Symmachiella dynata: one gene and its partner. Each later gene encodes a partner of the first gene's protein in a complex. Links are inferred from orthologs where the notes say so. Each region holds a gene or a part of one and is shown on either strand. Other genes may lie near its edges. The genes, in order: mnmG and Mal52_RS25970.

Region 1 (3,321 bases):
TTTCGCTGACGTATTCGACGTGTGTCAATTTGTTGTCCGGGCTGATCACGAAGATCGCTCGGGCCAAGACGCGATCCAGCGGACCACCGGAAATGGTCACGCCGTAATCATCACCGAATTTCGTGCAGCGGTGACCGCTCAGGCAGGAGACGTTTTCCACGCCTTCGGCTCCGCACCAACGTTTTTGACCGAACGGCAAATCCATGCTCACGCAGAGGACTTCGACGTTGTCCAAGGTGCCGGCGACTTCGTTGAATTGTTTGGTTTCTTTGTGGCAGGTCGGCGTATCCAGCGACGGCACCGTGGCAATGATCCGCGTTTTACCGGCCGAGCTGGCCAACGTCACGTCGCTCAGGTCCGCGCCTTGCAGGGTGAAATCGGGGGCATCGTCGCCGACTTTGAGTTCCGGTCCGACCAAATCCACCGGACCGCCCTTGAGCGTGACCGCTCCTTTACGAGTATCAGCCATGGTTGTGCTCCTTGAATCTTATCTTCCAAAATGGTGATCAGCGCGTTTCCACTACGTGGTTCGCCGACGCGGCCGACCGGCCGCTACTGAGTGCAAAATCCAATACGCCTTGAACCAGTTTCAAAACCCGGTTGCGCCTGTTCGAGAATCTAGAATAGAAGTGCGTGCGCGACGCGTCAGAGGGTTTTGAAACCAATTGTTGAAGTATGGCGATTCAAACTCGACTTGCAAGCGTTACAGGTGGGCAGTTTCTTCTTCGGCCCAAGTTGCTTAGAATGGCGGCGACCGAGGGTGATTGCGAACCGGAAAGTGGACGTGCAGGTCATTTAATTCCGGGGCACAGCCCTGTTCTCGGTCCTTGAATTTCGAATCTGGTTGTGGAAGTTGTCGTGAGTTATGACGGACTCGGTTTATGATTTTGATGTGGTCGTGGTGGGGGCGGGGCACGCCGGTGTTGAGGCTGCGCTGGCGGCCGCGCGGATGGGGGCCAAGACCGCGCTGCTCAGTATGAGTTGCGACACGGTCGCCGCCATGAGTTGCAATCCGGCGATCGGCGGAATTGCTAAAGGGCAAATCGTTCGCGAAATCGACGCGCTCGGCGGTTGGATGGGGCGGGCCATCGACGAAACCGGCATCCAGTTCCGCATGCTGAACCGGGGCAAAGGCCCCGCCATGCACAGTCCTCGCGCACAGGCTGATAAAAAAGCGTATCAGTTCTACATGAAATGTGTCGTCGAGGATCAAGAGAATCTGACGTTGCGGCAAGAATTGATCGAGCAGTTGTTGGTCGAAGACGGAATCGCGACGGGCGTCCGCGTCCGCGGCAATGCGGTTTATCGCGCGCCAGCCGTGGTGTTGACGACCGGCACGTTTCTGCAAGCAGTGATGCACACCGGCGAAGCCAAGACAGCCGGCGGCCGCGCGGGCGAAGGGACCACCGGGACGCTATCCGACAGTTTGCGGGAATTGAATTTCGAACTTGATCGTTTCAAAACCGGTACCCCGGCGCGATTGAACGGGCGCACAATCGATTTCGCCGCCACCGAACGTCAACCGGGCGATGACGATCCGCAACCCTTTTCGTTTCTCACCGATCGCATCACGCAACCGCAGATGGATTGCCATCTGACGACGACCACACCCGAGGTGCATGAATTGATTCGTGAGAATCTGCACCGCGCGCCGATGTATAGCGGACAAATCCAAACCACCGGTCCGCGGTACTGCCCCTCCATTGAAGATAAAGTCGTGCGGTTCGCCGAACAAACGGGGCACCAGATATTTTTGGAACCGGAAGGCCGCAATACGCGCGAGTATTATTGCAACGGCATCTCCACCAGTCTGCCGCGGGATGTGCAAGACAAAATGATGCGGATGATTCCCGGTTTGGAACGGGCCGAAATCATGCGCTACGGCTATGCGGTGGAATACGACTTCGCCGTGCCGACGCAGTTGCATGCGACGCTGGAAACCAAAACCGTTGCTGGATTGTATTTTGCCGGACAAATCAACGGGACCACTGGCTATGAAGAGGCGGCCGGACAAGGGTTGCTGGCGGGTGGTAACGCCGCTTTGAAAATCGCCGGCAAACCGCCGTTGATTCTGGACCGCGACCAAGCGTATCTTGGCGTGTTGATCGACGACTTGGTGACCAAGGGAGTCGATGAACCGTATCGCATGTTCACGTCACGGGCAGAGTACCGGTTGCTATTGCGGCACGACAATGCGGATCGACGACTGACGCGATTGGCCCATGCCGCAGGACTTGTCGATGACGAGCGGATGCAACGACTGCAAACGTTGGAGGAAGAACTCGCCCGCGCTGCTGCATTACTCTCGACGAAATTCCACGAGGGGAACAAGTTGGAGCAAGTCTTGCGACGCCCCGAAGTCGATTGGACACAATTATGCGAGATTGCGCCCGAAGCGGCTGCGTTGAAATTGTCGCCACAAGCACAAACACAAATCACGATCGAAACGAAATACGCGGGATACATTCGTCGCCAAACATCCCAAATCGCCAAGCAAGCGCGATTGGCTGCCGTCCCCATTCCGGCGGAGTTTGATTACCACGCGGTTCCGCAATTGCGGACGGAAGCGAAAGAAAAACTGGCGAAGATTGCTCCGCGAGATATTGCTCACGCGGAGCGGATCAGCGGAATCACTCCTGCGGATTTGGCAATCGTACTTTTGTATCTCGAAGACCCAAGTCGCGTTGCATCTTAGAGACCATAAGACGAGTAATATTGTGACTCTGCAAGGGGCACCATAAGCCTCGCCATTTGGGGGCGCACGGCGAATACGAAGGGTATTGCACGATTCCGCAGAATGGATATAATGTGGACCAACGGTAAAATCGGTAAGCAGTTTGCAGCCTTCCCGTTTGCCTGAATGTGCCCATTTGGCCATGTTCAAGCAGCTTGGCGTTGACTCGCTTTCGGTTTACTGGCTGTTGACGCTAAAAAACGAAATTGGCACTGAACGTAAATGGCATTGGAAGTCACGTTCTACGACGATGAGTGTTTTGGGCTGGAGCGGCTCAGTCGGGCCATCCAGTCACCCGGATTGTCCTGATCCACGCAGTCTCCCCACGTTTTGCCGGCAAGGTTTTGAGATCTTTGCTTGTGGATGTGGTGCGGATGCCTTGAGCGGTCGGTCCGGAAAGCGGTTGTCGCGGTCAGGGAGGGCTTGGCCTCTCTTCGCGGAGGGATTCACGAGAGGTTCTGTTACGTCGGATGCGGGATCGCAGACCGATGGTGAAGGTGGACGAGCACCATGAAAACAGTCTTTACAACCGGTGAGGCGGCAAAGGTCTGCAAAGTCAGTCAGCAAACGATCATTCGTTGTTTCGA
Region 2 (3,158 bases), 1.1 Mb from region 1 along the record:
ACTCTCCCCATGAGAAAAAGAAACTTCGTCTCATTGTATCGGTTAGGCAGGTTGTGCGGGCGCATAAAAAGACAGGGAACCCGCCAAGTTCGCGGCGGTTCCCTGTCTTGTTTTGTTCGCTGCAGATTATGAGATAAGCCGACCGCTGTTGCGATACTCATCTCACAAACGGCGAGAGCTTATTTGGCGGCGGCAAAACGAGCGGCCACGGTTTCCCAATCGATCACGTTGAAAAACGCCGAGACATAATCGGGACGGCGGTTTTGATAATTGAGATAGTAGGCGTGCTCCCAAACATCCAATCCCAAGATCGGCGTGCGTCCTTCGGACAGCGGCGTATCTTGATTCGGGGTGCTTTCCACAACCACCTTGTCGCCATCGACCGACAGCCAAGCCCAGCCACTGCCGAAACGCGTTGCGGCGGCGGCGCTGAATTGTTCTTTGAACTTGTCAAAGCTTCCGCAAGCGGCATCGATCGCAGCAGCCAGATCGCCCGAGGGGGTTCCGCCTCCTGAGGGACTCATGACTGTCCAAAACAACGAGTGGTTGGCATGTCCGCCGCCATTGTTCCGGACAGCGCCACGAATGGCTTCCGGAACGGCCGCCAAGTCGCTCATCAAATCTTCGATCGTTTTAGCCGCTAAGTCGTCATGCCCTTTCAGAGCATCGTTGACCTTGTTGATGTAGGCTTGATGGTGTTTCGTATGGTGAATTTCCATCGTGCGAGCATCGATATGCGGTTCCAAAGCATCATACGCGTACGGCAAGTCAGGCAATGAATAAGCCATGGTCGGTGTTCTCCTTGTAGGGCCTCGGTCAATCGAGAGGCAACTTGCAAAAAAAGCGATAAACTGAAGCTCAGCTGCGCAGATTTTCTGCCGTGAACTTCCCTTTATTTGTAGTTTCATTTGGTTATATCAACCTGATTCGCATCTTTGCAAAGCACATGCCTGGAGACGGCGACGCATTTCCGGAATTTTAGCCGATTCCTCCGACAGGCGACTTCGACAGGCGAATTAGAGAATCTGCCCAGAGGGGAGAAAGTGGCCGGTGGTCAGTGGCCAGAGAAATAGAGGGGCACCATGCACAATCCGACACAAAACCGCCAACCCTCAAGCCTGTCCCCTCACGCCTCAAGCCTAACCCGTCATTTCCCGATGCAAAACTTGCTGAAAATGCGGTCTAGAATGTCGTCCGTATAAACGGCTCCGCTGACTTTACCCAGTTCCTCCAAGGCAACGCGGATTTCAATCGACAGCAGTTCGTCGCCTGCTGACAGTTCAGCGACCTCTCGCGCTCGCTGAAGTGATTCAACCGCACCGTGGAGACTGTCGCGGCAACGTGCACCGGTGGTACCCAACAATTGTTGAGGAGCTGCACTGTCTTGTGACAATTCAGCGGCGACGGCCGCGGTCAGTTCTTCCAAGCCCGCACCGGTCACGGCACTCACGCGAAGGGCCGTTGCGGGACCCGTTGTGTTGGCGAGATCGCATTTGGTGAGCACGGTCAGCGAACGGGCGTTCCCGCAATCGGCTTCCCCCGTGAGCGGATTGGGCAGTTCATCGGCGGTGATGCACCAGATGATTAAATCGGCGCGTTGGAGTTGATCCTCGCGGAGTGCCAATGCGGCTTGCAACGGTCCCTCACTCTGTTGTTCCCAACCGGCCGTATCGAGCAGTTCGATTGGCCGTCCATGCCAATTGACATCGGCGGCCAGATAATCGCGTGTCGTGCCGGCAATTTCGGAAACCAGGGCGGCACCGCGGCCGAGTAATGCATTGAACAGCGTGCTTTTGCCCACGTTGGGACGACCGGCGAGCACGACACGAGCTGTTCCGGTCGAGCGCATGCGGTCGACTGCTTGTTCCAACAACGACGTGATCCGCGCTTCTGCAGAGGTGAGACGAGCCAGGATTTCGCGGTTATCGACGAACTCGATATCCTCTTCCACAAAGTCTAGTCCCGCTTCAAGGTCCGCCAACAATGACAACAAGTCTTCACGGACCATGTTGATGTCGCCCGAGATTCCACCAGCAAGTTGCTGGAGCGCTGCGTTGAGCTGAACCTGATCGTCGGCATCGATCACTCCCAATACTGCTTCGGCTTGCAGCAGATCAACTTTGCCAGCCAAAAACGAACGAAGCGTGAATTCGCCGCCTCGCGCCGGACGGACGCCGGCGGCATAGATGGCGGCCAGTATCGCTTCCAGCAGCGGCGGCGATCCGCAGGTGTGCACTTCGGCCATCGGTTGCCCGGTGTAACTACGCTGCGTCGGCCACAGGAAAACATCGACCGGCATCCAGCGCTGAATATCGTCTAACCAAAAACTGCCGGGATGCCGTTGGGGCAGACGCGTGGTTTCCCACAACGGCGGATCGTTCGGGCGAAATAACTCGTTCAGCGCATCGCGAATCGCGGATCCGCTGATGCGAACGATACCGCGTTGCGCCGGACCGGGCGGCGAAGAGAGCGCGGCGATTGTATCGTGCAAATCGAATGGCATAGCCGAAACTTACGTTTGCTGTCGCGTCAAATTCCACTGCCGGATGGTCCAGCAGTGTTCTGGTCGGCTGTATGCATTGCACTGGCGGGCAAGCCGCCAGTGGCACCCTGTTTCCAGTTGGGCCGGTTAGCGACGCGGTCGTGATTTCTTCTTGGCAGCCCCCAGTTTGGGTGTCGCCTTGGGACTGGATCCGGGCGCAGGGGACCCATCGCCTTTCGAGCCACCCCCCTTATCGCCTTTTGAACCGTCGTCATCCGATCCGCCGCTGGAATGTTTCTGGACTTTCGGCAGCAATTTGCGTTCGGCGATGCCCCACAAGCTGGACGAGATGAAGTACACGCACAGTCCGGCCGGTACGTTGTAGAACATGAATCCCATGAAGATCATCATGTACTTCATCATCTTAGCCTGCATGGCCGATTGTTCGTCGGTTGGCGGCGGCATGAATAATTTTTGCTGGACGATGAACAGTACAATCGTGATGATCGGCAGTAGATTGAACGTATCGCCTAAACTAAAGGGGAGATTGAAGCCCAAGGGAAAGAGTGCGTCTGGAGCGGCAAGGTTGTCGATCCACAAAAAGTGAGCCATCCGCAGATTCACGCTGCTCCGCAGTGCGGTATACAGACCGAAAAAGACCGGCATTTGAATGAAC

What was found.
Region 2: the proteins of mnmG (region 1) and Mal52_RS25970 are in contact, whole or in part, in a solved structure (PDB 9HIP), measured with the Escherichia coli proteins. The link is inferred for Symmachiella dynata from one-to-one orthologs.

The regions. Positions count from the first base shown.
Region 1 is NZ_CP036276.1:5,734,388-5,737,708, reverse strand. What follows is about bases 285-3,280. They hold mnmG (tRNA uridine-5-carboxymethylaminomethyl(34) synthesis enzyme MnmG), read left to right. Parts: upstream 285-865; coding sequence 866-2,695; downstream 2,696-3,280. Other genes in these bases: Mal52_RS21630 (response regulator), read left to right, coding at 3,245-3,280; tpx (thiol peroxidase), read right to left, coding at 285-469. Outside these bases: more of tpx, read right to left, coding at 1-284; more of Mal52_RS21630, read left to right, coding at 3,281-3,321. UniProt on the Escherichia coli protein: NAD-binding protein involved in the addition of a carboxymethylaminomethyl (cmnm) group at the wobble position (U34) of certain tRNAs, forming tRNA-cmnm(5)s(2)U34.
Region 2 is NZ_CP036276.1:6,807,133-6,810,290, forward strand. What follows is about bases 326-3,158. They hold Mal52_RS25970 (tRNA modification GTPase), read right to left. Parts: upstream 2,504-3,158; coding sequence 1,148-2,503; downstream 326-1,147. Other genes in these bases: Mal52_RS25965 (superoxide dismutase), read right to left, coding at 326-788; Mal52_RS25975 (YidC/Oxa1 family insertase periplasmic-domain containing protein), read right to left, coding at 2,630-3,158. Also shown: more of Mal52_RS25965, read right to left, coding at 180-325. UniProt on the Escherichia coli protein: Exhibits a very high intrinsic GTPase hydrolysis rate. Involved in the addition of a carboxymethylaminomethyl (cmnm) group at the wobble position (U34) of certain tRNAs, forming tRNA-cmnm(5)s(2)U34.